Regions from separate parts of the Xanthomonas cassavae CFBP 4642 genome, predicted to be linked through region 1. Evidence: predicted binding sites of a transcription regulator. Region 1 holds the regulator's gene; each other region holds the start of a gene.

Region 1 (7,814 bases):
AGGTCTGCGGGGCGTGCAGCACTTCGACCACGCGGGCCAGCGGCAAGGCGTAGACCGCTTCGCCGGCCTGCACCAGCAGCGTGGGCAGGATCGCCAGGGTCAACGGCACGCGGATCATGAAGCGGCTGCCGCGGCCCAGTTCGGACTGGATCTGGATCTGCCCGCTGAGTTCGCGGATGCGCGATTGCACCACGTCCATGCCCACGCCGCGGCCGGAGATGTCGGTGACCTCGGCCTTGGTGGAAAAGCCCGGCATGAAGATCAGATGCAGGCACTCGTCGGTGCTCAGGCGGGCGGCGGCTTCGGCATCGATCAGGCCCTTGTTGCGGGCGATTTCGCGCAGGCGTTCCGGGTCGATGCCGGCGCCGTCATCCTGGATCTCGATGCTGACGTAGTCGCCTTCCTGCTGCGCAGACAGACGCACATGGCCGCTGCGCGGCTTGCCGGTGGCTTCGCGCAGGGCCGGCGATTCGATGCCGTGGTCGATCGCGTTGCGCACCAGGTGCACCAGCGGGTCGGCCAGGGCCTCGACCAGGTTGCGGTCCAGTTCCGTCTCGGCGCCGATCAGTTCCAGTTCCACTTCCTTGGACAGCGTGCGCGCGACATCGCGGGCCACCTTGGGGAAGCGTGCGAATACCTTGCTCACCGGTTGCATGCGGGTGCGCATCACCGCGGTCTGCAGGCGCGCGGTGGCGATGTCCAGGGTGCTGACCGCGCGGTCGAGTTCTTCGTCGCGCAGCCGGGTGCGCAGGGTCTTGAGGCGGTTGCGCGACAACACCAGTTCGCCGATCAGGTTGACGATGGCGTCCAGGCGCTTGGTGTCCACGCGCACGGTCTGCTCGGCGTCGGCCGCCTTGGCCGCCGCCTTGGGCGCGGCCTTGGCGCCCGGCGCAGCAGCGCCGTGTGCGTCATCGTGTGCGGGTGCAGCGGCAGCGGCCTTGGGCGCGGCCTTGACCGCCGGCGGGCCGCTCTTGGCATCGAACTGCGCAATCAGCGAGGCCGGCGCATGCGGCACGGTTTCGCCCGAGCCCATCGCATCCAGCATGGCCTGCAGATAATCCAGCGACTGCTGCGCGGCATCGAAGTGATGCGCCTGCAACACCGCCTGGCCGGAGCGCGCCATGCCCAGGGTTTCCTCGGCGGCGTGGCACAGCTCCACCATGGGTTTTATCGCCAGGAAGCCGGCGCCGCCCTTGAGCGTGTGGAAGCCGCGGAACACCGCGTTGAGCTGGTCGGCTTCGTCTGGCGCCTGTTCCAGCGACACCAGCTGTTCGCCGAGGCGGTCCAGGATTTCCTGGGCCTCGACGATGAAATCGGCCGCAATATCGTCTGGAACAGCACTCATGGTTACAACCCCAATCCGGACAGCAAATCGTCGGCGTCGTCCTGCGACACCGCGTGACGGTCCAGGCCCTTGATTGCAGGACCGGCCAGACCGCCGTCGTCTTTCTTCGGCTCGGTGTTCTTCGGCGGCAGGCCGAGCGCACCGAAGCCTTCATGCACGCGCCGCACGATCCCGGCCACGCGGCGGATGATCTGCCCGCTGAGGTCCTGGTAGCTCTGCGCCAGCGACAGCTCGGTGAGGTTGTGGCGCATCTTTTCCAGCAGCGCGCCCTGGTCTTCATTGAGTCCACCGTCGCGCAGCTGGTTGGCCAGCACGCGGCACTCCTCGACCAGATCCAGCGTGCGATGGCTGGCCTTTTCGGTCATTTCCACCACGTGGTCCAGGCGCGAGCAGGCATCGTCCAGTTCGCCGGCTTCTTCGGGCACGGTGGGCAATTCGCCCAGGGCCTGCCCGAGTTCGCGGGCGAGCCGGCTCAGGCTCTGCATCATCGGGCGTGTGCGCAGGGCGGCGAGGTGATCGACCTCGCGACGCCAGGCGACCTGGTCACCGCTTTCCAGTGCATCGAGCGCGTGCTGCAGGCGCTCGATCAGGGCGGCACGTTCGGCATCGGCTTCCACGGTGGCGTTCATCAGGCGGTCGCCGCCAGACGTTCGAACACCTTGCCCAGCTTCTCTTCCAGTGTCTGCGCGGTGAACGGCTTGATGATGTAGCCGTTCACGCCGCACTGCGCGGCTTCGATGATCTGCTCGCGCTTGGCTTCAGCGGTCACCATCATCACCGGCAGGTGCTTGAGCTTGGCGTCGGCGCGGATGTTGCGCAGCAGGTCGATGCCGGTCATGCCGGGCATGTTCCAGTCCGTCACCACGAAATCGAACGGGCCCGCGCGCAGCGCAGCCAGCGCGCTGTTGCCGTCTTCGGCCTCTGCGGTATTGGTGAAGCCAAGATCGCCCAACAGATTCTTGACGATACGTCGCATCGTCGAGAAGTCGTCCACGATCAGGATCCGCATGTTCTTGTTCACATCAAGCTCCTAACTCTAAAAATTATGCGAAAAAATCAGTCATCATTTTCGACACCGGCATCGGCCAGTTCGAAGACCTTGAGGCGGCCGCGCAGACGCACCACCGCCTGGCCATGGATCTGGCAGACGCGCGATTCGCTGACACCGAGCACGGCGCCGATTTCCTTCAGGTTCAATTCCTGTTCGTAGTACAGCGACAGCACCAGCTGCTCGCGCTCGGGCAGCTGGCCGATGGCCTTGCCCAGCTCGCGGCCGAATTCGCCACGCTCCATCATCTGCTGCGGGTTGGGCCCACCTTTGGCGGTGGTGTCCAGTTCGCCGTGATCTTCGATGCGCGATTCCAGGCTCAGCACCTGGCCGCGTGCGGCGTCTTCCATCAGGCGCAGGTAGTCGGGCAGCGGCATGTCCATCGCGGCGGCCACTTCGGTGGCGGCGGCGGCGCGGCCGGTGTTCTGCTCGATCTTGCGCACCGCGGCAGCGGCGTCGCGGGCGCGGCGGTGTACCGAGCGCGGCACCCAGTCGCCACGGCGGATCTCGTCGATCATCGAGCCGCGGATGCGGATCGAGGCATAGGTCTCGAACGAGGCGCCCTGTTCGGAGTCGTAGCTGCGCGAGGCTTCGATCAGGCCGATCATGCCGGCCTGGATCAGGTCGTCCACTTCCACGCTCGCCGGCAGGCGGGCGGCCAGATGGTGGGCGATGCGGCGCACCAGGTCGGCGTGCTGGGTCACCACGTCGTTGGCGTTGTTGCGTTGCACGGCACGGTACTGCGCGGTGGCGCTCGTTGCGGTGGCGGTGCTCATGCGGCCACTCCCCGTTGGATGATGCGTTCGACAAAGAACTCGACGTTGCCGCGCGGCACGGTGGGAGCCTGCCAGCGCGAGGTACGGCGTGCGATTTCTGCGATGGCCTGCGCCGACGGACTGGCGGGGTAGGCCTTGATGACGGGTTGCTGGCGCTGCACCGACAGGCGCAGCCAGTCGTCCTGCGGCACATGGCCGAGGTAGTTCAGCGAGACATCGCCCAGGAACTTTTCGCACACGCGCGAGAGCTTGTCGTACAGCAGGCGGCCCTCGTTGGGGTCGCGCACCATGTTGGCGATGATCTGCAGGCGGTCCACGCCGCGTTCGCGCGAGAGCACCTTGATCAGCGCGTAGGCGTCGGTGATCGAGGCCGGCTCGTCGCAGACCACCACCACGGTGTCCTGGGCGGCCTGGCAGAAGGTCAGCACGCTGTCTGTGATGCCGGCGGCGGTGTCGATGACCATCACGTCCAGGTCGCGTTCCAGTTCGGAGAACACGTTGACCAGGCCGATATGCTGGGCCGGGGCCAGTTCGGCCATGTGGCGGCGACCGGAGGCGGCCGGCACCACCAGCACGCCGCCGGGGCCTTCGATGATGACCTCATCCAGCGTGCAACGGCCGGCGATCAGGTCGGCCAGGGTGTACTTGGGCGCCAGCCCCAGGACCACATCCAGGTTGGCCAGGCCAAGGTCGGCGTCCAGCAGCAGCGTGCGTTTGCCCATGTCGGCAAGCGCCACGGCCAGGTTGGCGGAGATGTTGGTTTTTCCCACGCCGCCCTTGCCACCGGTCACGGCAATGGTGCGCACCGGGCCCAGGGGCTCGGGACGGGTCGCCGACAGGGGGAAGGCGTTGGTCAGCTTGGCGTATTCACGCGACTGCATGGTTGTGCTCCGGAGTACAGGGCTTATCGGCAGCGCGCCGCAAATCTTCAAGGCGAAGAACGAGACTGGCGGCATTGGCGCGGTGCAGGTCGTCGGGGACCCGCTGTCCGTCAGTCACCCAGGTGATGGGCATTTGGTGATCGACGACGACCGACAGCGCACTACCGAAGCGGCCGGTCTCGTCAAGTTTGGTCAGCACCACGCCCTGGGGCTTGGCGTGGGCGAAGCGGCGCACGACCTCGTCGAGGTCGGAAAAGTGCGCGTTGGCAGGCAGCACCAGCAGCGAGGTGACCTGGTGCGCGGCGCGCAGCCAGTTCAGCTGGGCGGCCAGGGCGCGGTCGCGCTGGCCCATGCCGGCGGTGTCGATCAGCACCAGCTTGTAGTCGCGCAGGCGCTCGAGCAGTTCCAGCAGGCTCTCGGCGCTGTCGGCCTCGTGCACGGCGATGCCGAGCTGACGGCCGTAGCTGTGCAGCTGCTCGCGGCCGCCGACGCGCTGGGTGTCGGTGGTGACCAGGGCCACGTCGCGCGGGGCGTGCTGGGCGGCGAAGCGCTGGGCGAGCTTGGCGATGGTGGTGGTCTTGCCGGCGCCGGTCGGGCCGACCAAGGCGATCACGCCGCCGCGTTCCAGCGGGTCGACCGGGGCCACCGGCAGGCGCTTGGACAGCAGGCCCAGCATCAGCCCGCGGCCGCGGTGCAATTCGGTATCGGCCGGAATCTGCAGTGCCACGTCGCGGATCAGGCCGGCGTCGAAGCCGTAGTCGTCCATCAGCTCCAGGGCCTGCGCGCGCACCGGCGAGCCACGCAGGCGCTCGTCGGTCAGGCGGTTCATTTCGCGCTCGATCATCTGCCGCATCAGCGCCAGCTCGCCGCGCAGCTGCTTGAGTTCTTCGTCGTTCTGCGGGATCGGCGCGGCAGCCACCGGCACTGCGGCCAGCGCAGCGGGGGCGGGCGGGGCGACCACGATCGGCGGCAGCGCGGCCGGCGGCAGGATCTGCGGCAGCGCGTCGTCCAGATCGAAGTCGGCCTCGTCGGCGAAGGCGTCGTCGTCCTGGTCCTGGGCGGCATAGGCGGGGGCGGCAACCGTGGCGGCCATGACCGGAGTCGGTGCCTGGACCGGGGCGGCCTGCACGGCCGGGCGCTGCACCGGAGCGGTGGTCAAAAAGTCGGCGAACAGCTGTTCCGGCACCGCCGACAGCGCGTGTTCCTGGCGCTGCACGACCGGCGCGGGCAGGTCCTGCACGGCCGGCATCGGCGCGGCGCTGCGGATCGGGGTGGCGACCGGCGCCTGGCGCGGCACGCTGGCCGGCTGGCGCAGGGCCATGGCGGCAATCATGTCTTCGGCGGCGCTGGCCACGCGCTGGCGGTGGCTCATGGTCTCCGCGGCCGGCTTCAGCGGAGCGTGGACCGGCGCGGCGGGGCGGGCGGCAACCTGCGCCGGCTGGGCCGGGGCCTGCTGCACGGGAGCCTGCTGGGCCGGCGCGGCGCTGGGGGCCGGCGTCTCGCGGGCGGTTTCCAGGGCGCGCTGCACCAGCTCTTCGTCGTAGTTGCTGGCGGCGACGATCTCGATGCCTTCGGCGGTACGCCGGTTGGACAGGATCACGGCATCCGGGCCGTGTTCCTCACGCACCATGCGGAATGCGGTGCGCATATCCGGGGCGACAAAGCGTTTGATCTTCATGCCACGTGCCTCCAGGAACAGGACCCGCCGGACGCCGGACGGGTGCGCGATGAATGTGGGTGTGTTGCCAGCGTCATGAGTTGCCTGTCCCGGTCGTAGTTCCAAGTCCTGCCGTCCGCCCCGCAGCGGTGGTGCTGGCTGCGGTCTCGCCAGAGCTAATGCATGCGGTGTGCCAAAACGCGGCGTTGGGTTTCCGGCACACGCCGACATCGCGCCTGCGGGTCGGTGCTGCAAACGCAGTACCGGATGGAGTGGGTGGCGGTTTTCTGACACCTGGCCCGCTTCGGCTTGCTGAACTGCCCAGCCATCGGATCTCACGGCCCGGCCATCGAAGGGCTCGGCAGTCAATGCAAGAGCGGCGCCGGATCACACGCGGTTGGAGAGCATCTGCCTGGGTGTGGTCTGTGGCAGCCATCACCAGCCGCACCTTGGGGGACTTGGCCAGGACTTCCGGCAGCAGCTGGGGCAGGTGACAGGCACGTGCGCAGGTGGCTGGCGAGGCTTCACCTGCCTGCAGACAGCCCGTGTCAGGCAGGACTGAGCGCCGTGTATCGAGCGCAGCCGGCGTGACAGTTGGCCGTATAGGGGCCACTGGCGTGGCAATCGATGGGTTATCCGGTAGGCCTGCCGGGAGACCGGCCACCCGCCGTCAGCCTGTCACGCAGGTCTGGTCGCAGCCTGAGGTGCATGACACGCCCCAAACGGAGTGGTATCGCAACAGTTCAGGTCGGTGGCGTGCAGGCAGGTAGGGTTCTACCTGGTCGGCAGAAAATCGATGGTGTCGCGGTCGTTCTGGCCTTCCAACGGTGCCGCCTCGTCGCACTGCGAGTCCGCGTGGCGTGCGACATGGCGTTGCGAGGTGCCCGGCACAATTCGGGATCCGGGGGCATGACGATCAGCATCTGCAGCGCGACATCCATTGCCTGGGAATGTCGTCCGTATCGCCGCGTTCCGGGCAGTGAACGAAAGGACCAGCTCGCTAGCAGTGCCGATTGAGCTTCCGATCGCGTCGTGTCCTGGCCCTGCAGCAGTGCCGTACGCAGCGATCATGTCGAGCGAGAGTCCACTGTGCCGTTGCACCTCTTCGACCGCTTGCTGTCTGCGGGGTTCGTTTCAACGCCTGAGTGGATTTGTTATTCGCTGATTACCCGATGACCGGCCCCGGCGGCGTCGGCTGCTCCTGTTTGGCTTGCGTCATCGCCTGCTGCTGCCGTGCTGTTTTCAGCGTATGGGCCTGCACCTGTTGCATCGATGCCTCGATCGACGGTGCCGGCTCGGCGATGGATGTGGCGAAGCGCTTGGTGATGTCGTCGTAGTTCTGCGCATAGAACCGCTCGTTGACCACATCCACCCGCCCATCCCAGCCGGGCTTGAAGCCTTCCATGTACAGGGCCGCCGTGAGCTGGGTCAAGCGATCCTCCGGTAGCGGCGTGCCCTTCGCCTCCAACCGGTCTTTCACGTCCACATACAGGGGATGGCCGGGGTGCGCCGGGTCGCTGAAGGCGCGCGGTGTGGCCGAGGACTGCGTCTGCGCCGGGCTGTCGATGGCGCCTGGCAGCGATGCCTCGTCGCGCTGCGTGTCCTGGGTTTCCCGCTCGGCCGGCCGCCCGCGCTCCTGCTGCAGCTGTTGGTCCTGCTGCAACTGCCATTGGCGTTGTTGTTCCAGCAGCGCGTGTTGCTGCTGTGCAGGTAGATCGGGTGGGCTGCGTTCAGGCGTGGCGGCGAGCGGTGCGGTAGCGGGCATGACCATCACGCTGCGTGGCGCCTCCTGCGACACCGGGCCTGCGTGCTGCGACACCGGGCCTGCGTGTTGTGGCGTGTCGCGCTGGGCAATGGCTGCGCTGGCTTGCTGCTGCACCGTTGCAAGAGTATGGCGGTCGGCGATGCCGGTGACCTCATCCATGCCCTGCATCAACTGGAAGGCCTGCACACCGCGCTGGGTGGGCTGATCGTAGGTGCCGTTGATCTCCACCGGTGTCTTGATCCGCTCGTTGATACCCAGCTGGATCAGGCTGGCCTGCAGCGCCTGTACCTCGGTGCCGTGGTCGCCCGGGCGTAGCGTCGCCCCTGGTGATGGGGCTTGGTC
Region 2 (7,814 bases), 490 kb from region 1:
GCCACCGTATTCGCCCTTGGGAATCTCGCCCTCGAAACCGGCGTAGTCCACCGGGTGATCCTCCACCTCCACTGCGATGCGCTTCACCTTGCGGTCGTAACTCGGCCCCTTGGGCACCGCCCAGCTCTTCAGCGCATCACCGACCTGCAGGCGAAAGTCGTAGCGCCGGCGGCTGGCATGGTGCAGCTGCACCACGAAGATCGCGCGCCGGCCGGCCGGCGGGGCCTTGCCCGGCTCCGGCTCGCGGGTCTTGTCGAAGCGGCGCTTGCGGCGGTAGTCGCTCAGGCTCATCGGCCGATGCCAGGCGCAGCGATGACGCGCGGCGCGATTCTGTCCGCAGCAGGAGGCGCTCGCCTACCTATGCCCATGGCCATTGCGGAGTGCGCAGTTTGCCTGCCAGCCATGTCGGCCCTCCGGGTGCCGCACCGACAGCAGCGCAATCCGGGTCTGCGCGCCGGTGGCGTGGATCGACATGCATCGCACACTTGCGTCTATTCATGGTCGGGTTCGCGGGCACGGGCGTGTAAGCTGGGCATGCACACAGCGACAATGCGAACGCGGCCGAGCAGGGCCTGTGAAGAGCGGCCGTCCTGAAGAGCGGCCGTCCTGTTGTGCATCTCCTTTACAGGCAGCGGCCGCTCCACGGGCCGCATGTCATAATGGCGCGCGCCCTAGGGCGGCGTCTCCACTTCTATTATTCCGAGGCCATACCTCTGTGAGCAATACCTCTTCGAAACTGGACTCCATCGCGCAAGCCAAGGCCAAACTGCTGGACGAGCTGCAGAAGCTGGAAGAACAGGAGAAAACCGAGCGCGCCAGCGAGGCATCCTCGGCGCATGCCACCATCGTGTCGCTGCTCGAACAGTTTGCCGGTCACTTCAACACCAAGCAGCGCAATGATATCGCCGCGTACCTGGGCACCACCGCTGCGCGCAAGGAAGTGGTCAAAAGCGGCCGCAGCGAAGTCAAGCCCAAGTACGAATTGCCGCATACCGGCGAAACCTGGTCCGGCCGCGGCCGCACCCCCAAGGCCTTTGCCGCATGGGAAGGTTCGGTGTCGTACAAGGAATGGAAGGCCAAGAATCCGGACCTCAAGTTCCCGCTGGTTCGCGAGTAATGCCTGTACCACCGTGCCCCCCCCGGCACGGTCGGCTGCGGTCCTTCGCTTGGCGAACGGCGCGGCATGTGGTTAGAATCCAAGCACGTGGGGCGGTAGCTCAGCTGGGAGAGCGTCGCGTTCGCATCGCGAAGGTCGAGGGTTCGATCCCCTTCCGCTCCACCACCGCATCAAGTACAAGCCTCGGACGTCCGCGTTCGGGGCTTTTTGCTGTGGGCCGGGCGCCTCTCCGACAAACCTCACCGCGAGGGCCGTCACCGCGCGGCCGCGTCCACGCCATGGCGCCGGGATCACACTGCGCGCGCTACCGTGGCTGCAACCATCACGCAGGACCGCAGCCATGAGCAAACATCCACGCCAGCCCGACGACGTCGCCGACGATGCCAGCGGCGTTGCCGAAAGCCGCGAATCGCGCAAGCAGGACGACACCGCCAAACAGCGCCCAGGCCAGGACGACCTGAAGGTGCACGACGAGCACAGCCGTCGCCCCAAAGGGCAACACGGTCAGGGCCAGTAACCGCCGAATTCTCTGGCCCGATTGCGGACGCGACCGCATCGGCAGCGCCAACGCTGTGGCAAGATCGGGTCAGGCGTTGGGCACTGGGGTGGCCGATGCGCAGCTTTCCTCGTTCGGAACGAGCGCTCCGGCGTTGCGTTGATGGATCCATCTTATTGACGGCGCCGCCGGCGCACTGCTTCGAAGGTTCTGCATGCAGATTCCAGACGCGCCTGCACTGAACCTGGTCCACGCCAGCGTGCTGCCGGGCGACTTCGCCGCCCACCCGGGCGCGCGGCTGCCAGCCAACGAAGACGAGCGCCTGGACGCACTGCATGAGTACCAGTTGCTGGATACTCCGCCCGAGCCGCGCTACGACGCATTTACCGCCACTGCCGCAGCCACCTGCCGCACGCCGATGGCACTGATCTCCCTTGTGGATACGCAGCGGCAATGGTTCAAGTCCCGCGTCGGCATGCAGCCGAGCGAGACGCCGCGCACGCTCTCGTTCTGCGCGCACGCCATCCTGCAGCCGGACCAGCTGATGGAGGTCGCCGATACCCATCTGGACCCGCGCTTTGTCGACAATGCCTTGGCGACCGGCGAGCCGCAGATCCGCTTCTATGCCGGTGCGCCACTGCTCACCTCCGACGGCATCGCGCTGGGCACCTTGTGCGTGCTGGATCGCGCGCCGCGGCGTCTTTCCGACGCAGAGCGCGATGCATTGCGGTCGCTGGCCCGCCAGGTGGTAGACACCATCCAATTGCGGCGTGCGGCCAGGCTGGTCGAACTGGATGCGCTACGCGATGCAAGTACCGGCCTGTGGAACCACGCCGGGCTGGAGCGCGCCTTGCAGGCGATGGCACCGACGTCGGGTCAGGCAGTGAGCGTGGCGCTGATCGACCTGGATGGCTTCAAACGGCAGCGTTTGCGCGCCGGTACCGCAGCTGCAGAGGCGACCCTGATACAGGCCGCTGGCGTGATCGAATCCCGCCTGCCGCAGGACACCATCGTCGCGCGCCTGCGTGGCAACCGGCTGTGCGCGGCGCTGCCGGCGACCCCGGCCACTGGCGCGCTTGACGCAATCGACGGGATTCGACAGGCCATCGAGCAGGCACAGTGGCCTACCGGCGCGTTGACCATCAGCGCAGGGCTGGTGGAAACGACCCCGGACGATGCGTTAGAGACGAACGCGCTACTGGCACGCGCACGGCATGCCTTGCAGCTGGCGATCATGGCTGGGCGCAACCGCGTGCAGCGCTTCACCGGATGGCAACTGCACGACTGAGCAACACGACGTGCAGGCGTGTCGTGGTGATCTGCCGTTGCGTTGAGTCACCGGCCTTACGTGAGAGGCCGGCTCGATTGATCGCAGCGTTGCCTTTCGCAAGCGCACCAACTTGCGCTGACCATGCAGGCGCAGCCCCTTCGCGACGTTGTTCATCGCGCACAGGGCCATCGAGATGGTGCTCAGTGCTGTAACACGCTGATCTTGCCGACCGATTCGCATGGCGCCGGTGGTCCGCCGAACAGCCGCCGTACACGAGTCTGGAGTGGGCACCACACGCCGACGTGGCCCACGACACTCCACATCCCGAAGTAGCCGCAGACCATTGCCAGGCGGTCGTCGGATGTCGCTACTGCCCTTCTGCCACGCCAGCCGATAGCATCACCGGGCACGTGGTATGACGCCGGCAAGCGACGCTCAGGCAGCCAGCACCGCTGCGCTACCGGCGATCTCCTCCACCTGCAGCACCTGCTCCATGTCCAGCAGCACCACGAAGCGTTCGCCCACCTTGCCCATGCCGCGCAGCAGATCGCGGCGGATATGCGTTCCGAACGCCGGCGCCGCTTCGATATCCTGGTCGGCCAGTTCGATCACCGCGTTGACGGCGTCCACCAGCACGCCGATCACCTGGGTGCCCTGGGCCTGCTCGGTGGACAGAATCACGATGCAGCTACGCTTGTTGATGGCGCTGCCGGCGCGTCCCAGCCGCGCCTGCAGGTCCACCACCGGCACCACCGCCCCACGCAGGTTGATCACTCCGCGCACGCAGGCCGGCATCGATGGCACCGGCGTCGGGGTGCGGTACTGGATGATTTCGCGAATGCCGAGAATGCTGGTGGCAAACGTTTCGCCATCGAGCTGAAAGGTCAGGTGCTGGGCGGCCGCATCGGCGTCGCCGGGCATTGCATCGGAAGTCTGTGCAGTCATCGATCGATCTCTCAGAAGCGAGCGAACTGGCCTTCGTCCGGGCCTTCGGACATCGCGTAGGCCGGCGCCGCGCTGCTGCGCCAGCCGCGCGCACCTGCGGCGCGCACCGGGCGTGCGACGACCTGCTTGCCACGCTTGGGCGGCGTGGTCGCCGGCCCCTGCCCGCCCAGGCGGAAGAACGCCATGCTCTGCTGCAGCTGCTCGGCCTGCGCGCTCATTTCCTCGGCAGTGGCGGCCAGTTCTTCGGAGGCACTGGCGTTCTGCTGGGTGGTCTGGCTCAACTGCACCACCGCCGAATTGATCTGGCTGACACCGGACGATTGTTCTTCGGACGCGGCAGAGATTTCCTGCACCAGATCCGAGGTGCGCTTGATGCTGGGCACGATGGTGTCCAGCAGACGCCCGGCGCGATCGGCCAGTTCCACGCTGGAGCTGGCCACCTCGCCGATCTCCTGCGCCGCGACCTGGCTGCGTTCGGCCAGCTTGCGTACTTCGGCGGCAACCACCGCAAAGCCCTTGCCATGTTCGCCGGCACGCGCCGCTTCGATGGCAGCATTGAGCGCGAGCAGATTGGTCTGATACGCGATGTCGTCGATGATGCCGATCTTCTGCGCGATCTGCTTCATCGCCTGGGTGGTGGCTACCACCGCTTCGCCGCCTTCGATGGTTTCCTTGGCGGCCTGGGTGGCCATGCCGTCGGTGATGCGTGCGTTTTCGGTGTTCTGGCTGATCGAGGCGGTCATCTGCTCCAGCGAGGCGCTGGTTTCCTCGACCCCGGCGGCCTGTTCGCTGGCCGCCTGCGACAGCGACTGCGCGGTGGCGCTGACTTCTTCGGAAGCGCTGGCCAGGGTCTCGGCGCTGGTATTCACCTCGCCCACCACCTGCGACAACTTCTGCACCATGGTGCGCATCGCTTCGAGCAGCTGCGCGGTTTCGTCGCGGCCGTGCACATCGATCTGCATGGTCAGGTCGCCTTCCGACAGCCCGTTGGCCACCGAGACGGCGCGCCGGATCGGGCCGGTGACGCTGCGGCTGATCACCACGCCCAGAATGGCGCCGAGCAGCACGCCACTGCAGATGATGGCGATCAACAGCTTGGAGCTACGCGCATGGATGGCGCCGGTTTCGGCGTTGGCAGAGGCCGCGCTGCGCTCGCGCAGGCCGCTCAGGTCGGTCATCAAGGTATCCACTTCGTCCGAGCTGGCGCGTACCGCACGCGAAAGCGCGGCGAGCTCGGGGTTGGCCTCGCGCAGCGCTTCGCGGTTGGCCGCTTCGATGAAGCGGCCGCGCTCGTCCAGATAGGTTTGCCAGGCGCGATCGAACTGCGCCAGCTTGTTCTTGCCTTCCTCGGTCTGGAAGCTGTCGCGCGCACGCGCCATATGGTCGACCACCTTGGCAGTGTACTTGTCGATGTTCTGCACATGCGACTGGCGCTCTTCCGCGCTGCTGGCCAGCAACAGATTGACACGCGCACGGCCGGCGTAGATCAGGTTGATGTTGGCTTCCTTGACGTTGGACAAGCCCAGCAATTTGCGCTCGTACAGCGAGGTCGACAGGTCGCTGATGCGGCCGGAGTTGGAATAGCCCACCCACCCGATGCATGCGCCGATCGCCGAAACGATCAGGAACGCCACGATCAGCCTGGTTCCGATTTTGAAGTTGCCTAACATTGGGGAGTTCTCGTGAGAATGATGCGTGGGCCACAGGCGTTGCAGTGACGACCGACGGTGCTGGGCGTGCCGATGGCGGCGATGCGGCTGGTCTGACCGATCGTTGTTAGCTATCGGCGATGGCAAAACGCGCTTGAGACGTTCGCTGCCGTTAAACGGCTATTCATCCCAGTGGATGTGCGCTTTTGTGACAGGGCAGACGTTCCTGCAGATCTCGATTCGGAAAACCCCTACCCCTGGCCGATGACCTGTCCAAGCCAGTCCGCAGGGACCTCACGAACGTACCGCTAGGCTTGCGGCATGCCGATTACGCCCCTGCCCCGCCATTTCTACGACCACGATGCGCGCGAGGTAGCCCCGTGCCTGCTCAACAAGGTGTTGGTCAGCGCCGATGGACGCCGGGGCCGCATCACCGAAGTGGAAGCGTATTGCGGCAGCGAGGATCCGGCGGCGCATTCATTCCGGGGCATGACGCCGCGTACCCAGGTGATGTTCGGTGCCGCCGGTCACCTGTATGTGTATTTCATCTACGGCATGCATTGGGCGATCAACGCCGTCTGCGGCGGCGCGCCCGGGCACGCGGTACTGATCCGCGCGCTGGAGCCCGTGGACGGTCTGGACACCATGCAGGCGGCGCGTGGCGGCGTGCCCATCAAGGTGCTGACCACCGGCCCCGGCCGGCTGGCGCAGGCGTTTGGAGTGAGCGCGGCCGATAACGGACTGGACTTGACCGATGCCGCAGCGCGGCTGTGGATCGAAGACGACGGCCTGCCGCCACCGGCTGCGCCGCTGGCAACGCCCCGGATCGGCATCCGCAAGGCAGTGCAGGCACCGTGGCGCTGGGTGGTGCTGGACAGCGGCTATCTGTCGCGGCCGCTGCCGCGCGTGACCGGTGCGCGCGCCACGCTACCGGGCGGCTGAGCCAACCACTGTGCCAGCGGCGTCGGTTCGGCAGCGCCGGGGCCGCGCTGCAGCGCCGTCAGCGCCTGCGCGCCCTGCTCGGCGTCGAGCTCCTGCAACGGCTCGAAGCGCTCCGCCACCCACACCGCCATCGGCATGCCGTCCAGGTACGCCACCCGATTGCCCGGCACCCGCGCGACCCGCTCGCCGGGCAGCAGACTGCCGAGCAGATTGGCCGGGTCGCTTGCGCTGACGCAGATCCATTGGTGTTGCGGCGCCTGTGCGCGCACGCGGCGCAAGGCGGCAATCGCCTCCGGCAGCGCGAACTGCTCGCCGGACAGACCGGAGATGAAACGGCCACCACGGATCTCGCCGCGCGCTTCCAGGCGTTGATACATGCGCAACAACTCGCGCCACGGCGGCAGCCATGCGGCTTCACGTTCCAGCAGCCGCCAGCACACCACGCCATAGCGGCGCAGCAGTGTGCGGGCCAGGTGTTCCAGCATGTCCTGGTGGCGTTCGCCTGCTTCCGCCAGTGGCAGGTCCGGCAACGCACGCACCGGTGCCCAGCGGCCGGCATCGCGAATGCCCAACGCGCTGGCGCGGCGACGGTGGCGCGACAACGCCGAAGGTCGTTTGGACGCAGGCACCAGCAGTGCCCGCAGCCCGGCGTAGCTGTCGCAGTGCACGCGGCCGCGCATGACCAGTTCGCTCAGTGCGTCTTCCAGCTCGGTGCCCATCAGACGCGCGGTATCGGCAATCTCATCGAAGAACAGCGCGCCCTGCTGCTGCAATACCTCTGCCACGCGCTGTGCGCGCGAACCCAGCGGTTCTTCGTCGGCAACACGTGCCAGGCCGCTCCAGCGCTGCGCCTGCCGCCGCGGCAGCAGTACGATCGGGGTTGACCGCAACGCGGCGCCGCTGCGGCCGCCACCGGGGCGCAGCCGCGCCCACACGGTGCGTCCAGCGGTGCACAGTTCATCCAGCCACGCCGATTGGTAGTCGCGCACGCGTGCCGGCAGCAGTTCGGTTTCCCAGAGCACCGCCGGTGCTTCGAAGCCTTCCAGCTGCCCGACCACGCCGGCCAGCGCATCGGGGCCGGCAACCCGGCCGGTGCAGTCCAAGTGCTGCCATTCGAACAGGAAACGCGCGTAGTCGCGCTGCGACACCGGCTCGATCTCGCGCCGCAGCCGCCCCAGGGTGTAGCGATGGATGCGCGCCAGCAGGTGCCGCTCGCACCACTCTTCCGCCGCTGCCTGCGCGCTGAAACGCCCGGCCATGACATAGCCTTCGCGCTGCAGTGCCGCCAACGCCAGTGCAACGTCGGTCTCGGGCAGGCGCAGCGCGCGTGCCAGCGCCGGCACCTGCGCCGGGCCGACGGCCGACAGGCGCCCGCGCAGCAGTTCGCGCACGGCC
Region 3 (7,814 bases), 1.7 Mb from region 1:
CAGCCCGGCCTTGGCCGCCAGGCCACCGCCGATCAGGCCGGCCAGGCCGTAGCTGGCGATCTTGTCGGTGGACGGGTTGTGGTCGGCATAGCGTGCGCCCTGGTCGAACTCGGTCATCGGCAGCAGCTGCTGCATGCCCTGACGCACCTGATCGAGCTGGCCCATGCCGGCGACGGCATTGAGGCTCAGATAGCCGCTGCGTCCCAACACGCGGATGTCGTAATTGAGCGTGTGCTGCTGGGCGCCATCGAAGCGCAGTTCCTTTGCCCAGTAGAGCTTCTTGCTGCCGGCGTCGTAGCGCGGCGGCACGGCCCAGCCGAGCAGGTCGACCGTGCCGTACCCCTGTTCGCGCCGTGCGGCGTTGTCCTCGGCGGTGCCTTTCTGCATCTGTTCCAGCAGTTCGCTGTAATCGATCTTGGCGGCGTCCTCGTCGGACACATAGCCCTCATCGCTGTAGGTCACCACCACCGCCCAGCTGTCCGGTGCATCCAGCGCAGGCGTCCGCGGCACGATCATGCCCAGCACGCTGTCGTCGGGCGGGTTGCCCCACAGCTGCTCGAGCACGCGGCGCGTATCGGCCTTGTCTAGATAACGGAAGGCCGGGTCCAGATCGAAGTGCGCCTTGGCCTGCGGCACGGCGATATGGCCGTCGTGATAGTGGAGTGCAGAGAGCACTTGCGCCTCGTCCGCGGCCTCGGCCGGTACGGCGAGCAGCAGCGGGCTTGCAACCAGCAGGCAGGCGGCCAGCAGGCCGCGCAGGACAACGGAACTGTGCATCAGGTCGAATCCATTCGATGGCAGCGTCCCCACGCCGCAGGGCGCAGATTCTGCCATGCGTTCACACGGCAGACAACGGGTCAGCGCACGCTGGCGATACCCAGGTACTGATCCTTGAGCCGCACATAATGCTGGGCCGAGTAATGCAGGCTTTCGATTTCCTTGTCGCTGAGCGTGCGCGCCAGGCGGGCGGGGTTGCCCAGCCACAACTCTGCCTCGCCGACCACCTTGCCCGGTCCGACCACTGCACCGGCACCAACAAATCCGTAGCGTTTGATGGTGGCGCCATCGAGCACGCAGGCGCCCATGCCGATCAGGCAGAGGTCTTCGATGGTGCAGGCATGCAGGATGGTGCCGTGGCCCACGGTGACGTCGGCGCCGATCACGGTCGGGTAGCCGGCCTTGTTGAACGGGCTGTGGTGGCTGACGTGGATGATGGTGCCGTCCTGCACGTTGGCACGCGCGCCGATCTGCACATGATTGACGTCGCCGCGGATCACCGTGCCCGGCCACACCGACACATCGTCGCCGAGGCTTACCTTGCCGATGATGGTGCAGGCCGGGTCGATATAGACGCGCTCGCCCAGTTGCGGGGTGTGGTCCAGAAACGGGCGAATCGGGGTCACGGCATTCTCCGGCAAGTCGGCGCGCCGCCAGATGCGGACACGGTGTGGATGATACCCGGGCCGTGATGGTGACTGCGGAAGGGCCCAGGTCTTACCGCGGAAGTGCATCTGCAGGCGCGGCGATGTGCTGCCGGCAGCGGACTGTACGCCGGCGGACCACGAGGCAGTGGGCGCTTGCCGCTGGTGTGCAAGGCTGCGATCGCAGACCACAGACCACAGACCTCGGTGACTGCACTGTCGAGTAGTAGCAACCGCACGCACGTATCGCCGTGTTATTGGCTGGCAGCCGCAGTGCGTTGCGATCAGGCGACGCTATCGGTATCGCGACCAACCGTTCTGGTATGTCTTTGCGACAGCGCCAGGACTGGCGGTCGTTGCTCATCGCAGCGATGGACGTCGCCTACCACGGCGTGAAGTCGATCGCGCGTCCGAACGCGTGGTCGCCCAAGCGAAGCCCAATCTCGTCACGTCCGATAAGCGCACAGCACTGCGGTGATCCGGCTTGAACAGTGCCTGCGATCGGCCTAGCGTGCGTGCAGTTGCGGTGCGATGGCGAGTTCCGGGCGACGCGAACATCGCTTTCTCCCGCTCGCCGTCATTGCAGTGCCGCGCAAGTTGCTGTCGATGCACGACCACCCGCACCCCGCTCTGCAAGAACATTCCCTTCTCCACAGGACACCCCGATGCTCCAAAGCGCTTCAACACCTGCGTCCTTCGTGCTGGAGCGCATGACGCCTTTTCAGTGGCGGGCAGTGGCGATCTGCGTGCTGCTGACAATGCTCGACGGTTTCGACGTGATGGCGATGGCGTTCACCGCGCCGCATGTGTCGGCGGATTGGCAGTTGTCGGGAAAGTCGTTGGGGATGTTGTTCAGTGCCGGGCTGGTGGGCATGGCAGTGGGGTCGTTGGTACTGGCGCCGTTGGCTGACCGCATCGGCCGCCGTGCGCTGACGCTGATTTGCCTGGCCATTCTCACCGTGGGTATGGGCGCCTCGGCGCTGGCCGGCAACGCCTGGCAACTGGGGGCGCTGCGGGCGTTCACCGGTATCGGGATCGGCGGCATAATGGCGTGCGTGGCGGTGACGGCTGCCGAGTATTCGACCGCCCGCTGGCGCAGTACGGCCACGGTGCTGCAGGCAACCGGCTACCCGGTGGGCGCAACCGTGGGCGGGGCGATCGCGGCGCTGCTGTTGCAGCACTGGTCGTGGCCCTCGGTATTTCTGCTTGGCGCACTGGGCTCGTTGGCGTGCATGCCGCTGGTGCTTGCCTTTCTGCCGGAGTCGCTGGAGTTCCTGATAGCCCGCCGGCCGCCGAATGCACATGCGCGCTTCAACGCAGTGCTGGCGCGAATGGGGATGCCGGCCTCGCCGCAATTGCCGCCGCCGCCGGTACAGACGGCCGGGCAGGGCTATGCCGCGCTGTTCGTCGGCGCGGTGCGGCGGCAGTCGCTGCTGATCGCGCTGGCGTTCTTTCTGCTGATGTTCTCGTTCTACTTCGTACTCAGCTGGACGCCCAAGCTGCTGGTGACCGCAGGGCTGTCGGCCGCTCAGGGCGTGACCGGCGGGGTGCTGTTGAATCTGGGCGGTATCGCGGGCGGTACGCTGTTCAGTTGGCTGGCGCTGCGCGCGCGGCTGTCGCGGCTCACGGCCGGTGCGTTGATCCTGGTGGCGGTGGCGATGCTTGCGTTCGGGCTGAGCAGCGCGGTGCTGAGCTGGGCCTTCGTGACCGCCCTGTTGACCGGTGCGGCAATGACCGCCGCCATGGGAGGGCTGTATGCGATAGCGTCGGTGGTATTCCCGGCAGCCGTACGCTCTACCGGCATGGGCTGGGCGATCGGCGTGGGCCGCTTCGGCGCGATCCTGTCGCCCCTGTGTGCGGGGGTGGTGCTGGACGCCGGGTGGACGCCGGCCATGTTGTACCTGGCCTGCGACGTGCCGCTGCTGTTCGCTGCCGCCGCCGTGGTGGCGATGCGCTTGCCGGATCGCTGAACCGCTCAGCCGGCCGTGCTCGACCGTGTGAATCGGCCTGTCCAGCACGGATCGGCGGACCAAAGAAATCGTGCCGCCTGCCGATACCTCCGAGGACCGCCATGCCCATGGCGGACTCTTCCGCAGACATCGTGCACACCAGCGCCGGCATGCTCAGAACCATCGACTCCGACCAACTTCGCCCCGGCATGTATGTCTACAAGCTGCTGGGCGCATGGGTGCACCATCCGTTCTGGAAAACCTCGTTCCTGGTCGATTCGCAGGACGTGGACAAGATCCATGGAAGCCGGATCGAGCAATTGGTGATCGACACCGCGCGCGGGCTGGATGTGGATGCGAGCATGCCGGAGACCGAGGCGGCCGATGTCACGCCTCCGGCACCGGAACCGCCAGCGCCAGCGCCAGCGTCCACCATGCGCACGGTGCGCACCAACAGCGTCGCCGCGCAGATCGGCATCGAGGCCGAGGTGGTGCGGGCACGGCGCATTTTCGAAGACGGGCGCGACACCGTGGAGGAGATGTTTCGCGACGTACGGCTCGGCCGTACCGTCGATACCGAGGCGGCCATGCCGCTGGTGGAAGCCATCAACGATTCGGTGCTGCGTCACCCGCAGGCCCTGATCAGCGTGGCGCGGCTCAAGACCGCCGACGACTACACCTATCTGCACTCGATGGCCGTGGCCGGGCTGATGAGCGGGCTTGCCCGCCAGCTCGGCCTGCCCGATGCGCAGGTGGTGGAAGCGGCGATGGGCGGGCTGCTGCACGACATGGGCAAGGCGGTGACGCCGCTGGACATCCTCAACAAGCCGAGCCGGCTCACCAACGAAGAAATGGAGGTCATGCGCCAGCATCCGCTGGATGGCCATCGCCTGCTGGTGGCCGGCGGCGTGCAGAACGCGGTGGTGCTGGAAATCGCCCTGCATCATCACGAAAAGATGGATGGCAGCGGTTATCCGAACCGCTTGGTCGGCGAAGAGATCTCGCTGATGTCGCGGATGGGCGCGGTCTGCGATGTCTACGACGCCATCAGTTCCGACCGCCCCTACAAGCGCGGCTGGGATCCTGCCGAATCGCTCAAGCAGATGGCCTCGTGGAAAGGCCACTTCGACCCGGTGATCTTCCAGGCGTTCGTGCGCCGACTGGGGATCTATCCGGTCGGTTCGCTGGTGCGGCTGGAATCGCAGAAGCTGGCCGTGGTGATCGAACAGACCCCGGACGCGTTGCTCAAACCGAAGGTGCGGGCGTTCTACTCGGCCAGGCTGCGCAGCCATGTGCTGGTGCAGGACATCGACCTGTCGCGCCCCGACTGCCAGGACCGGATCGAAAAGATGGAAACTCCGAGCGACTGGGGCTTTCGCGATCTCGAGAAACTCTGGCTGCCCTGATCTGGCCGTGCCCCGCCGCGGGTAGTCCTGCATGCCCGTCCGGTGTGTGGCGCGTGCCCGGCTGCGCGTCCTTGCTGATCGGCATGCCGCCGACGGTTGATCCCGGCCACGCCCCGCGGCCGATCACACCGAACCGCCTGGCCCCATGCGGCCTGCTGATCGCCGTCTGGACCCAGATCCAGCACCACCTAGCGGACGCGACCATGCTGCGCTGCAGCTTGGCAATATAGTTATGTTAAATAACTATTCCGGAACGCAATCACTTGCCGACCGGAACCATGTCTACTCCGCGACTGGATCAGCGCGGTCCCTCGCATGCTGCAGCGCTGCTATACCGCTGCCGGGCACGCGACTCCGGCACGTAACGGCGGCCTGCACGTCCACATCGATGGGCCTGGCCGCGTCTACAATGCGGTGCACGTCGGGGATCGGCGTTGCGGATGGAGCGCACGGCGCGTACCAGTCCGCCCGCTGCCTTCGTCGCGAGAACCGTCATGCCCGCTACCGCCCCTGTTGCACCGTTGCCCGATCCCGTCACCGAGGTGGACCAGGCGCGCCTGCTGCGGCTGCTGGGGTATCGCATCACCCGCACCGAGCTGCTGGTGCGGCGGATGTTCCAGGAGTGCGTGGCGGCCTTCGATCTGAAGCCGGTCGATTTCTCCTTGCTGATGCTGGTGGATGGCAACCCGGGGATCAATCAACGCCAGATCGGCGACGTGCTGCACGTGTCGCCGCCGAACCTGGCCATCGTGGTTGCACGGCTGGTCAAGCGCCGGCTGTTGCGGCAGGTGCGCGGGCGGCAGGACCGGCGCATGCAGCATCTGTCGCTGACGCCGGCCGGCATCACCCTGCCGACCGAAGCCGAAGCCGAGGTGTTGCGCATGGAGCGGCAGCTCAGTGCAGTGCTCGGCACCAGCGAGGCGCCGCTGCTGCGCGCGCTCGATCGCCTGGATCGTCTGGACACGCTGTAGGCCGCGCCTGCCGGCTACGTAGCCGGCGCCGTTTGTCCACTTCATATTGCAACTGCACGTGCTGTGCGTAGCGCGGGGATTGCCCCTGCCTGACGCCTGCCCTGTGGCAGGCCCGCTGTTCCCTCCCAACGCTGGAGATGTCCGCAGTGAGTCGATCCTCGGAGATGCGCTGGGCAGGTGGTGCAAGAGCGTCGTGGCAGGTCCGCGCAACGTTTGGGGCGGCGGCAATGCTTGCCACCGGCGCAGCGCTCGCACAGGGCGTGCCGCAGAGTGCGGCGCTCACCAGTGGGCTCAATACCGGCGGGACGAGCTTTCTGGATGTTTCACCCGCACCACGCCCGGCTGGGCCGTGGCGACCTATCTGCGCCAGACTTCGCTGGATGCGATCAAGGACGCGCGTGGCAACGATGTCCCGGTGTTCGATGACCCGCGTATCGATTCCACCCTGCTGCCGACCCAGGTTGCCTACGTCACGCCGTACACGCTGTTCGCTGGGGCGCTGGGCATCAATACGCTCGTGCCGTTGATCAATCTGGACGCGACCTTCGGGCGCAACAGCATCGCCACCCTGCGCGACAACGGCGCGGGCGTCGGCGATCTGACCTTCGGGCCGTATCTGCAGATGCTGCCGGTGATGCGTGACGGGCGGCCGGTGTTTTCGCAGCGTTTCGAAGTCGACGCCGTTGCACCGATCGGCGAGTTCGACCGCGAATCGCGATCTCAACCAGGGCGCCGGCGATTGGTCGCTGGTGCCGAACTATGCGTTTACTTCGGAGGGTGGCAATGAATTTGCAGAACAAGACGATCGTGGTGACCGGTGTGGCGTCGGGCATCGGCGCAGAGGTCGCACGGCTGGCGCGGTTTCATGGCGCCACGGTGATCGGGGTGGATCGCACGCCGGTCCAGATGACCCTGCACGGCTTTCATCAGGCCGACCTGGGCGACCCCGAGTCCATCCACGCGCTGGTCAGCGCCTTGCCGGAGCGTATCGATGCGCTGGCCAACGTGGCCGGCGTGCCCGGCACCGTGCCGCTGGATGTGGTGGCACGCGTCAATTACCTGGGCCTGCGCCATCTGAGCCAGGCGCTGCTGCCGCACATCGTCCCGGGCGGTGGCATCATCAATGTCGCCTCGATCCTTGGCGCAGAGTGGCCGCAGCGGCTGGAGCTGCACAAGCAGCTGGCCGCCGCCGGCAGTTTCGAGGCCGGCGCTGCCTGGCTGGCCGCGTATCCGGTGGCCCACGACACCTGCTACCAGTACTTCAAGGAAGCCTTGATCGTGTGGACGTTGCTGCAATCGCGCCCCTGGTTTGCCGAACGCGGCATCCGCGTCAACAACGTCTCTCCTGGACCAGTGTTCACCCCGATCCTGGGCGACTTCGCCGCGATGCTGGGCGAGGAACGCGTCAAGGAAGATGCCAAGCGCATGACCCGCCCGGCGTACGCCGACGAGGTGGCCGAGGCCATCGTGTTCCTGGCATCGGATGCCGCGCGCTGGATCAAATGGCATCACCCTGCCGGTCGGTGGCGGGCTGGCATCCACCACGCTGTAGTTCCTCCCACCCGTCACTCCCCCCAATGTTTGTAGCAGGAGACTGGACCATGAATGCTCTTCCCAGCGCAGCGGTCGCTGCGACCGATACGCCCGCGTGGCACGGCTGCATTTTCAATGGCGAGTGGGTGCACGGCCACGGCGGCAGCCTGCCGATCCATGAGCCGGCGACCGGTGGCTTGCTGCACGAGGTCAGCAAGGCCGATCTGGACGATGTGGCAGCTGCCGTAGCGCAGGCCAAGCAGGCGCAGCGCGCCTGGGCCGCCACGCCGCCGCGCGAGCGCGCCGCGATCTTCCATCGCGCCGCCCAGGTCATGCAGACACGCAGTGCCGACGCTGCGCTGCTGATCGCACGCGAAACCGGTGGCATCCTGCCAAGGCCCAGCACGAAGTGGATGAAGCGGTGGTGTTCTACCAACAGGCCGCCGGGTTGCCGCTGCAGGCGGTGGGCCAGGTGCTGCCAACCGCCGCCGGCCAACTCAGCCTTGCCCGGCATCTGCCGCTGGGCGTGGTAGC
Region 4 (7,814 bases), 370 kb from region 1:
AACTCAGATCCCAAAACAAGCCGAACGCAAAGCCGTTGCCATAGGGAAATACCGGGAGCTCCTCGCGCAGTTCAAGGCTTTGGCCGGTGTGGACCTGATCGAGGCAACCCCAGAGCAGATCCATGCGCGTCCACGCGAGCTGCTCCGTCAGATCTCCGGGCGACAGGTCAGAATTGATGTGCTGTCTGATCAGATCGAGTTCAGAAAAGAGGCGCTTAACCGCAGGCGGGTGGAGGCACTTCTTGAGAAGCGTCAGCTGCAAGCTCAGCTGAGGCTGGTCACAGAGTCGGTGAGTTCCGCAACGCAATTTAGCGTGGATACGAGGACAGACCGTCTACCTGCTTCGACTGAGCTTTTTGAAGCCCATTGTCCTGTCTGTGCATCCGAGACGGCGTTAGCGGCAACTGAGGCCAATCGGCTCGTAGACGCCATCAACTGGCTCAACGGTGAGCTCACACTGTCGACCTACGCGCGCGAAAGCTTTGCAGCAGAGGGGCGAAAGGTTCAAGAACAGATAGGCGTCATCGATGGGCGGCTGCGTTCGATCATCGCTGAAATGCAACCTATTGACGAAGAGGCCGAAAGGCTTAAATCGTCGGGGTCCATCGACGAGCAGGCGACTAAGGCGAAACTGTTACTTGAGATTGCAATCCAGGAGCAATTGGACAAGCCTGAGTCGGAATTGTCCGAGCAAGCTGCGCGATTGTCGGCAGAAGTTAGCCGACTCGGTCAGCTGCTGGCGCACTATGAGATTGAGCAGAGGCTTGCAGCGTTGAGCAAAAGCATCGATGCCAAACTGTGCAGGTTCGGCGATCGGTTTGGCTTTGAAAGCACCTACAAGCCTTCGAGGCTGCGCTTTGATATCGAGACATTTGAGCTTTGGTATCAGCAAGACGATAAGAGCCGGGTCTATCTTCGGTCGATGGGAAGTGGTGCGAACTGGCTCTACTCACACTTGGCGCTCTTTTTGGCCTTGCATGCTCAGTTTGCAGCTGAGGCCAATTGCAAGATCCCACCCGTTCTCTTCCTGGATCAGCCAACCCAGGTCTACTTCCCAGCGTCGTTGGATGACGGAGAGCAATTTGATCCGGAAGATTTGGCCAAGCAGTCCCGCCGTGAGACGCGAGTCGACGAGGATATGAGTGAGGTGAACAACATGTTTACCCAGCTCGCCAAGTTCTGCGATCAGACGGCAGAGGCAACAGGGGTGATGCCACAGATCATCGTGTCTGATCACGCGGACAAGCTCTCTTTGGGAGACCACTACGACTTCGGTAGCTTTGTTCGCGCCAGGTGGAGAACCAGGGGCTTCATTGAGTGAGGCTTATCACCGTTTGAGATCGCTCGGCGAGTTGCCTGAGCTGCTAAGGCGGGCGTATGCTCCCCAGACACTCACCAGGACACATTCCGGTTCGTGTTTTGCTTGCAGATCAGTGGGTTACGAGGCGTTACTTCGAATCCCACTCTCTCCGCCAACCGTAGTGCAAGCCATCAAGCGGCCGACCTTTCTTCCAGCCTCGGCAGCTATTCCCTCGCAGGCCCCGACGTTGCATGCGAACGATGGTCGGCATTTGGGCCGTCATGCTCACATCACCGTGGCTTTGACCTTGAACACCTCCACAGCGCGGCTCAGCTGCACGGCGTGGTCTTCCAGCGCATGCGCGGCGGTGCTTGCTGCCTCGACCAGGCGCACATTTTGCTGGGTGGTTTCGTCCATCTGGGCGATGGTGTGGTTGACCTGCTCGATGCCGCTGGCCTGTTCCTGCGAGGCGGCGGAGATGTGGCCCATGATGTCGGTGACGTGCTGGACGCTGGTGACCACCTCGCCCATGGTGGTGCCGGCGGTGTGCACCAGTGCCGAGCCGTCGGCCACGCGTTGCACCGAGTCGTCGATCAGGCGCTTGATCTCCTTGGCGGCATCGGAGGAGCGGTGCGAGAGGGTGCGTACTTCCGATGCCACCACGGCGAATCCGCGGCCTTGTTCGCCGGCGCGTGCGGCTTCGACGGCGGCATTCAGGGCGAGGATGTTGGTCTGGAAGGCGATGCCGTCGATGACGGAAATGATGTCGGCGATGCGTCTGGACGCCGCTTCGATGCCGGACATGGTGTCGATGACCTGGGCGACCACATCGCGGCCCTGCGAGGCAATGGACGCGGCACCAAGGGCAAGCTGATTGGCGCGGCCGGCGTGCTCTGCGTTCTGCTTGACGGTGGAGGTCAGCTCTTCCATCGAGGCGGCGGTTTCCTCGAGGCTGGCGGCCTGCTGTTCGCTGCGGCGTGCTAGTTCCTGGTTGCCGCTGGCGATGTCTTCGGCGGCAAATCCGATGCTGTTGGAAGTGGTCTGGATATGCGTGACGATGTCGGTGAGGCAGTGCACGGTGCTGTTGGCATCGTCGCGCATGGAAGCAAACACGCCGTGGAAGTTGCCGGACATGCGCACGGTCAGGTCGCCGTCGGCGATCGAGCGCAGCAGCTCGGAGAACCGGGCCAGGTTGGTGTCGGAGGTGGCCATCATGGTGTTGAGGTTTTCCACCATCAGGCGAAAGTCGTGCTCGAAGTGTTCCGGTTGGCCGCGTAGCGCGAAGTCGCCGGCGCATGCGGCCTGGGTCAGTGTGTGGATCTGCGCATTGATGGCGCGCAGGTTCTGCTTGACCTGCTGCATGGTGGCAGTGATGGCGGCTTTTTCGCCGGGATAGTGTTCGATCTCTGGTGCCAGGTCGCCAACGGCGTAGCGCCCCATGACCTCGGTCATGCGCAGCTGGGTTTGTACATGTGCATGCACCAGCGCATTGGTGTCCTGCACCATGTGGCCGTATTCGCCCGGAAAACGCTGCGCATCGGTGCGGTAGCTGATCTCGCCAGCGTCATGCCGACTCGCCATGGTGCGCTGTGCGGAGATCACGTCCTGCAGGCGGTGCTGCATCTGCTGCATGGCGCGCAGCAACTGGCCGGATTCGTCGTTGGCGGTCGGGGTGTCCTGGCTGCGCAGATCGCCTTCGTTGATGCGCTCGGCCAGCCGCAGTGACTGGCGCAATGGCAGCACCACGCTGCGGGTGAGCAGGAACGCGATGCCTGCACCGAGCAGCAATGCAACGACGGTGGAGACCACCATCAACATCGCAAAGCCCCGTGCGGTGGCAACGGCCTGTTTGGCGGCGACGCGGTTCTTGGCTTCCTGCAGGTCAATGAAGGCGTTGATGCTGGCCAGCCAGTCGATGAAGGCAGGGCGGGCCTGCTGCAACAGCTGCTGTTCGGCGTGCGGTTTGTCCGAGGCATCGCGCAATGTGCGGACCTGCGCGATCAACGGCATGGTGCGTTGCTCGATGGATTTGATCCGCTGCAGGATCGCCTTTTCGTTTGCGTCCGTTGACGCCGCAATTAAGGCATCCAGCGGTCGCGCGGAGCGGGCGTAGTCGGCGGCGAGCTTGTCGATCAATTGCTCGGCCGCGTGGCGGTCTGCCGGCTCATCCATCAGCACCACATCGCGCAAGGCGATCGCGCGGTCATGCACGCTGCCGCGGAAGTTGATGGCATAGCGTTGTTTGACGCTGTTGACTTCGTTGATGGCAGTGAGCTGCTGGTCGATGCTCCGCACGCGCTGGATGCCGACCACGGTCAGGATCACCATCAGCACGATGATGGCGAGAAAGCCGAGCGCCAGGCGCTGACCAATGCGCAGATTCGAGAGGGAATGCATAGGGTGATCCGACGAGCAGAAGGGCGGGAGGTCCCAGCAACAGGGGGGGGGAGGGCCTACGATACGGCCGGGGATGCAGCCGGAGTGCCGTAGCGTCGGATGTGTCTGGATCTGATCGGTAACGGCCTCGACCGAAAAAACTGAACGTTGCGCCGCAGCGAGTTCAGATGCGGTTCGATCGGCAGTCGCATCTGCTGCAGGTGGCCTGGCTTGCCGAATCACCTATGGCAATGCTTACCCCCAGGCCCGTTTGATCGCCTGGCCTGCCTGACGCGTGGCGCTCGCGTGGCTGTCTCGCGCACCACTACAGCCTGCGGTATCGGTGCAGCTTTCCGGGCCAGTGCAGCCGGCCAGGAGCCACCGACGCGCCCGCGAGGCGGAATGGCGATGTGATCGATTCAGTCGGATGGACGCTGGCTGCTGGACGTCGGCGGTCGCAGGCAAGATGATGTGCGGCCGGTGGTGGTGTTGATGCGCTGCGGGGCGTTCGTGTGTGGTGGGTCCTGGTCCTTCTCAATGGTTGAAACGATGCATCAATGGTTGACCGGTAAGCCGGCTGCACGCCACGCGGGGAATACTCGGTGTGATGCGCGCAGTGGCAATCGTCAAGCCGCGCCGTGCGCGAGCCCTGCATGAGCACCGCCTTTCCGCATGGCAGTAGCGCCATGGCGCATGGGGTCCGTACGCATGACTGGGATGGCAGCGTGCTGGGGCCTGCTGCGCACTGGCCGTCGCCGCTGCGCAATGCGGTGAACCTGATGCTGGCCTCGCCCGAGAGCATGTATGTGGTGTGGGGCGACGCGCTGACGTTCTTCTACAACGATGCGTATGCGCCGATCCTGGGGCCGCGGCAGGCGCATGCACTCGGTGCGCCGCTGCGCGAGCTGTGGGCCGATGCCTGGGAGGCGGTGCGCGCGCCGATCGAGGCAGCGTTCGCAGGGCGTGCATCGCGCTTTGAAGAAGTGCCGATCGGCATGAACCGCTATGGCACGCCGGAGGAGACCTGGTGGACGTTCTCGTTCTCGCCGATCTATCTCGACGACGGCCAGGTGGGCGGCGCGTTCTGCGTGACCAACGAGGTGACTGCGCGCAAGTTGGCGCAGGCGCGGCTGGCCGACGAACACGAGCGCCTGATCCGCCTGTTCGAGCAGGCGCCGATGTTCATGGCGTTCCTGAGCGGGCCGCAGCATCGTGTCGAATTCGCCAACCCGTGTTATTCGCGCCTGATCGGCCATCGCGACGTGATCGGCCGGCCATTGGCCGAGGCATTGCCGGATGTTGTCGAACAGGGGCATGTGCAGCGTCTGGACGAGGTGTATCAGTCCGGGCGTGCCTACTCGGCCAATGCGCTGGTGTACGACGTGCAGGCGGTGCCGGGCGGGCCCAGCGAGCGACGCCTGCTGGACCTGGTGTACCAGCCGATTGCTGGCGCCGACGGCACTGTCTCGGGCATTTTCGTGCAGGGCCTGGATATCACCGACCGCATCAGCCTTGAGCGCGCCGTGCGCGAGGCGGAGGTGCGGAACCGGCAGATCCTGGACAGCGTCATGGACTACGCGATCATCGCCACCGACATGCGTGGGCGGGTGACCTCGTGGAACGAAGGCGCGCACCGCATTCTGGGCTGGAGCGAGGCCGAGATGCTCGGGCGATCGCTGGAACGCACCTTCACTCCCGACGATGTCGAGCGGCGGCAGATTCTGATCGAAGCCGCTGCTGCGCTGGAGAGCGGCAGCGGCATGGACGAGCGCTGGCATGTGCGCAAATCCGGTGAATGGTTCTGGGCCAACGGCTCGCTGATGGTATTGCGCGACGAGACTGGAGCGGCGATCGGCTTCGTCAAGGTCGTGCGCGACCGCACCACCGAGCGCCTGGCCAGCGAGGCCTTGATCAAGAGCGAGCGTCGGCTGGATGCGCTGGTGCGCGCGTCGTCGCAATCGATCTTTTCCGCCACCGCCGACTGGAGCGCGCTACGCCTGCACGCGGGCGATCGCCTGCAGGACGATGGCTTGCCCGCCCGTGCGCGTTGGCAGCTGGAATGGATCTATCCCGACGACCGCGGGCAACTGGCCGATGCCATTGCAACAGCGATCGCCAACAAGGCCGGGCTGGAGCTGGAGATCCGCGTGCTGGACCCCGCGCAGCGCGTTCGCTGGACGTTGCTGCGTGCGGTGCCCTTGCTGGACGTGCGCGGCAAGATCGAGGAATGGTTCGGCACGGCATCGGATGTCACCGACAAGCGGCAGGCCGAGGAACAGTTGCGCCTGCTGACCGAGACGCTGGAAGAGCGCGTGCGCGAGCGCAGCGCGGCATTGCTGCTGACCGAGGAAAAACTGCGCCAGAGCCAGAAGATGGAGGCGGTGGGGCAATTGACCGGTGGCCTGGCGCACGACTTCAACAATTTGCTGACCGCCATCACGGTGGGGCTGGAACTGTTGCAGACACGCGTGGAGCAGGGCAAGTACGACCGGCTGGAGCGTTACGTGGAGATGGCGCAGACCAGCGCCGCGCGTGCGACTGCGTTGACGCAGCGCCTGCTGGCGTTCTCGCGTCGGCAGACGCTGGCACCGAGTGCATTGGAAGTGGATACGCTGGTGCAGGGCATGCGCGAGATCATCTCGCGGACGCTGGGGCCATCGATCAGCTTGCAGGTGTTGCCGGCGCCGCAGGCGTGGAAGGTGTTGGTGGATGCGCCGCAGCTGGAAAACGCCTTGCTCAACCTCTGCCTCAATGCACGCGATGCCATGCCCGATGGCGGGGAACTCGCCATCAGCCTGCATAACCGCTCGCTGGATCAGGCCGCGGCACAGCAACTGGATCTGCCGCCCGGTGATTACGTGTGCCTGAGCGTACGCGACACCGGCACCGGCATGAGCGCCGACGTCATGTCCAAGGTGTTCGAGCCCTTCTTCACCACCAAGCCCATCGGGCAGGGGACCGGGCTGGGGCTGTCGATGATCTATGGATTCACCCGCCAGTCTGGTGGCCACGTGCGCATCGAGTCGGAAGTCGGTGTGGGGACCACCATGGCGCTGTACCTGCCGCGGTTCGACGGCGAGCAGGCGAGCGCCGAGACCAGCGACGTGCTCGAGCAGCCGCTGCGCACCGCGGTGCGGAGTTGCACGGTATTGCTGGTGGAGGACGAACCCGCCATTCGCATGCTGATCTGCGAGGTCCTCACCGAGGCCGGCTATCGCGTGATCGAAACGGCCGAGGGCAGCGCGGCGGTGGAATGGCTGCGCTCATCGGAAGCGATCGATGTCCTGGTGACCGATGTCGGGCTGACCGGTGGTTTGAACGGACGCCAGGTTGCCGATGCAGGCCGGCAGTATCGGCCCAGTCTGCCGGTGCTGTTCGTTACAGGGTATGCGGCGACCGCAGCGGTGGGCGCGGGGCAACTGGATGACGGCATGGAGGTGTTGACCAAGCCATTTCCGGCAGCCGAGCTGGAGCGGCGCGTGGCGCAGTTGTTGGAGCGGCATGTGCAGTAATGCGCTCGGTTCGCGACGGCTGGGCAGCACGGCGCCCGCACTGGAGTAACCAGACGGCATGCCGGGCGATGTGGTCAAGACATCCTGCGGCTGATTTCACGATGCGTTCCAATCGACGCTCATACGGCGTCGAGTCGAAGCGCTCGCGCCCGGTTACAACGCGGTCTGCACGATGCCCAGCAGGTCGCGCAACGAGAATGGCTTGGTCAACAGACGCATGCCGGTGTCAAGGAAGTCTGCACGCTGGGCACTGACACCCGCATAGCCGGTCATGAAGACGATGGGGAGCGCGGGATAAAGCCGCCGTGCGTTGTCGGCCAGGTCACGGCCGTTCATGCCGGGCAGGCAGATATCGGACAGCAGGAGATCGAAAGGGCAGGCCGTGGTGAGTTGTTGCAGGGCCTGTTCGGCGTCGGCGGAGACAACCACCTGGTAGCCTTTGTCGCAAAGGATATCGGCGGTCATTGCACGAATGGCGTCGTCGTCCTCAACCAAAAGAATGCGTGCGTGGTGTGATGCGTCGTTCACTGCGATCCTCGAGCGGTCGCAACAGCGCGGCCGCTTCCTGTACCACGCTATGCGCGCATGTGTGACGGATGTGTCGGAGTCGTCACAACGGGAGTGAG

Evidence for each region. The regulator FliA, encoded in region 1, starts transcription of late flagellar genes. The targets are predictions, from matches to a motif close to TAAAGTTTNNCNNNCNNNGGCCGATAA.
Region 2: the regulator FliA is predicted to act here: its motif matches at 5,609-5,635, upstream of XCSCFBP4642_RS0112985 (methyl-accepting chemotaxis protein).
Region 3: the regulator FliA is predicted to act here: its motif matches at 3,452-3,478, upstream of XCSCFBP4642_RS0103100 (HD-GYP domain-containing protein).
Region 4: the regulator FliA is predicted to act here: its motif matches at 3,816-3,842, upstream of XCSCFBP4642_RS0109210 (methyl-accepting chemotaxis protein).

The regions. Positions count from the first base shown of each region.
Region 1 is NZ_CM002139.1:2,412,625-2,420,438, forward strand. It holds gene XCSCFBP4642_RS0110665 (chemotaxis protein CheA) at 1-1,345, opposite strand, end outside; gene XCSCFBP4642_RS0110670 (protein phosphatase CheZ) at 1,348-1,974, opposite strand; gene cheY (chemotaxis response regulator CheY) at 1,974-2,366, opposite strand; gene XCSCFBP4642_RS0110680 (RNA polymerase sigma factor FliA) at 2,402-3,169, opposite strand; gene XCSCFBP4642_RS0110685 (MinD/ParA family protein) at 3,166-4,050, opposite strand; gene flhF (flagellar biosynthesis GTPase FlhF) at 4,037-5,728, opposite strand; gene XCSCFBP4642_RS26915 (peptidoglycan-binding protein) at 6,873-7,814, opposite strand, start outside.
Region 2 is NZ_CM002139.1:2,905,997-2,913,810, forward strand. It holds partial or broken gene XCSCFBP4642_RS27095 (DNA polymerase ligase N-terminal domain-containing protein) at 1-291, opposite strand, end outside; gene XCSCFBP4642_RS0112960 (H-NS histone family protein) at 716-1,117, shown strand; tRNA gene XCSCFBP4642_RS0112965 (tRNA-Ala) at 1,207-1,282, shown strand; gene XCSCFBP4642_RS29440 (hypothetical protein) at 1,458-1,634, shown strand; gene XCSCFBP4642_RS0112975 (GGDEF domain-containing protein) at 1,828-2,901, shown strand; gene XCSCFBP4642_RS0112980 (chemotaxis protein CheW) at 3,319-3,828, opposite strand; gene XCSCFBP4642_RS0112985 (methyl-accepting chemotaxis protein) at 3,840-5,498, opposite strand; gene XCSCFBP4642_RS0112990 (DNA-3-methyladenine glycosylase) at 5,799-6,419, shown strand; gene XCSCFBP4642_RS0112995 (DEAD/DEAH box helicase) at 6,359-7,814, opposite strand, start outside.
Region 3 is NZ_CM002139.1:706,138-713,951, forward strand. It holds gene XCSCFBP4642_RS0103085 (DUF2167 domain-containing protein) at 1-777, opposite strand, end outside; gene XCSCFBP4642_RS0103090 (gamma carbonic anhydrase family protein) at 858-1,403, opposite strand; gene XCSCFBP4642_RS0103095 (MFS transporter) at 2,087-3,391, shown strand; gene XCSCFBP4642_RS0103100 (HD-GYP domain-containing protein) at 3,541-4,776, shown strand; gene XCSCFBP4642_RS0103110 (MarR family winged helix-turn-helix transcriptional regulator) at 5,217-5,747, shown strand; partial or broken gene XCSCFBP4642_RS23925 (transporter) at 5,912-6,517, shown strand; partial or broken gene XCSCFBP4642_RS23930 (coniferyl-alcohol dehydrogenase) at 6,531-7,299, shown strand; partial or broken gene XCSCFBP4642_RS23935 (benzaldehyde dehydrogenase) at 7,349-7,814, shown strand, end outside.
Region 4 is NZ_CM002139.1:2,040,400-2,048,213, forward strand. It holds gene XCSCFBP4642_RS0109205 (DUF3732 domain-containing protein) at 1-1,321, shown strand, start outside; gene XCSCFBP4642_RS0109210 (methyl-accepting chemotaxis protein) at 1,586-3,697, opposite strand; gene XCSCFBP4642_RS0109215 (hybrid sensor histidine kinase/response regulator) at 4,330-7,188, shown strand; gene XCSCFBP4642_RS0109220 (response regulator) at 7,342-7,653, opposite strand.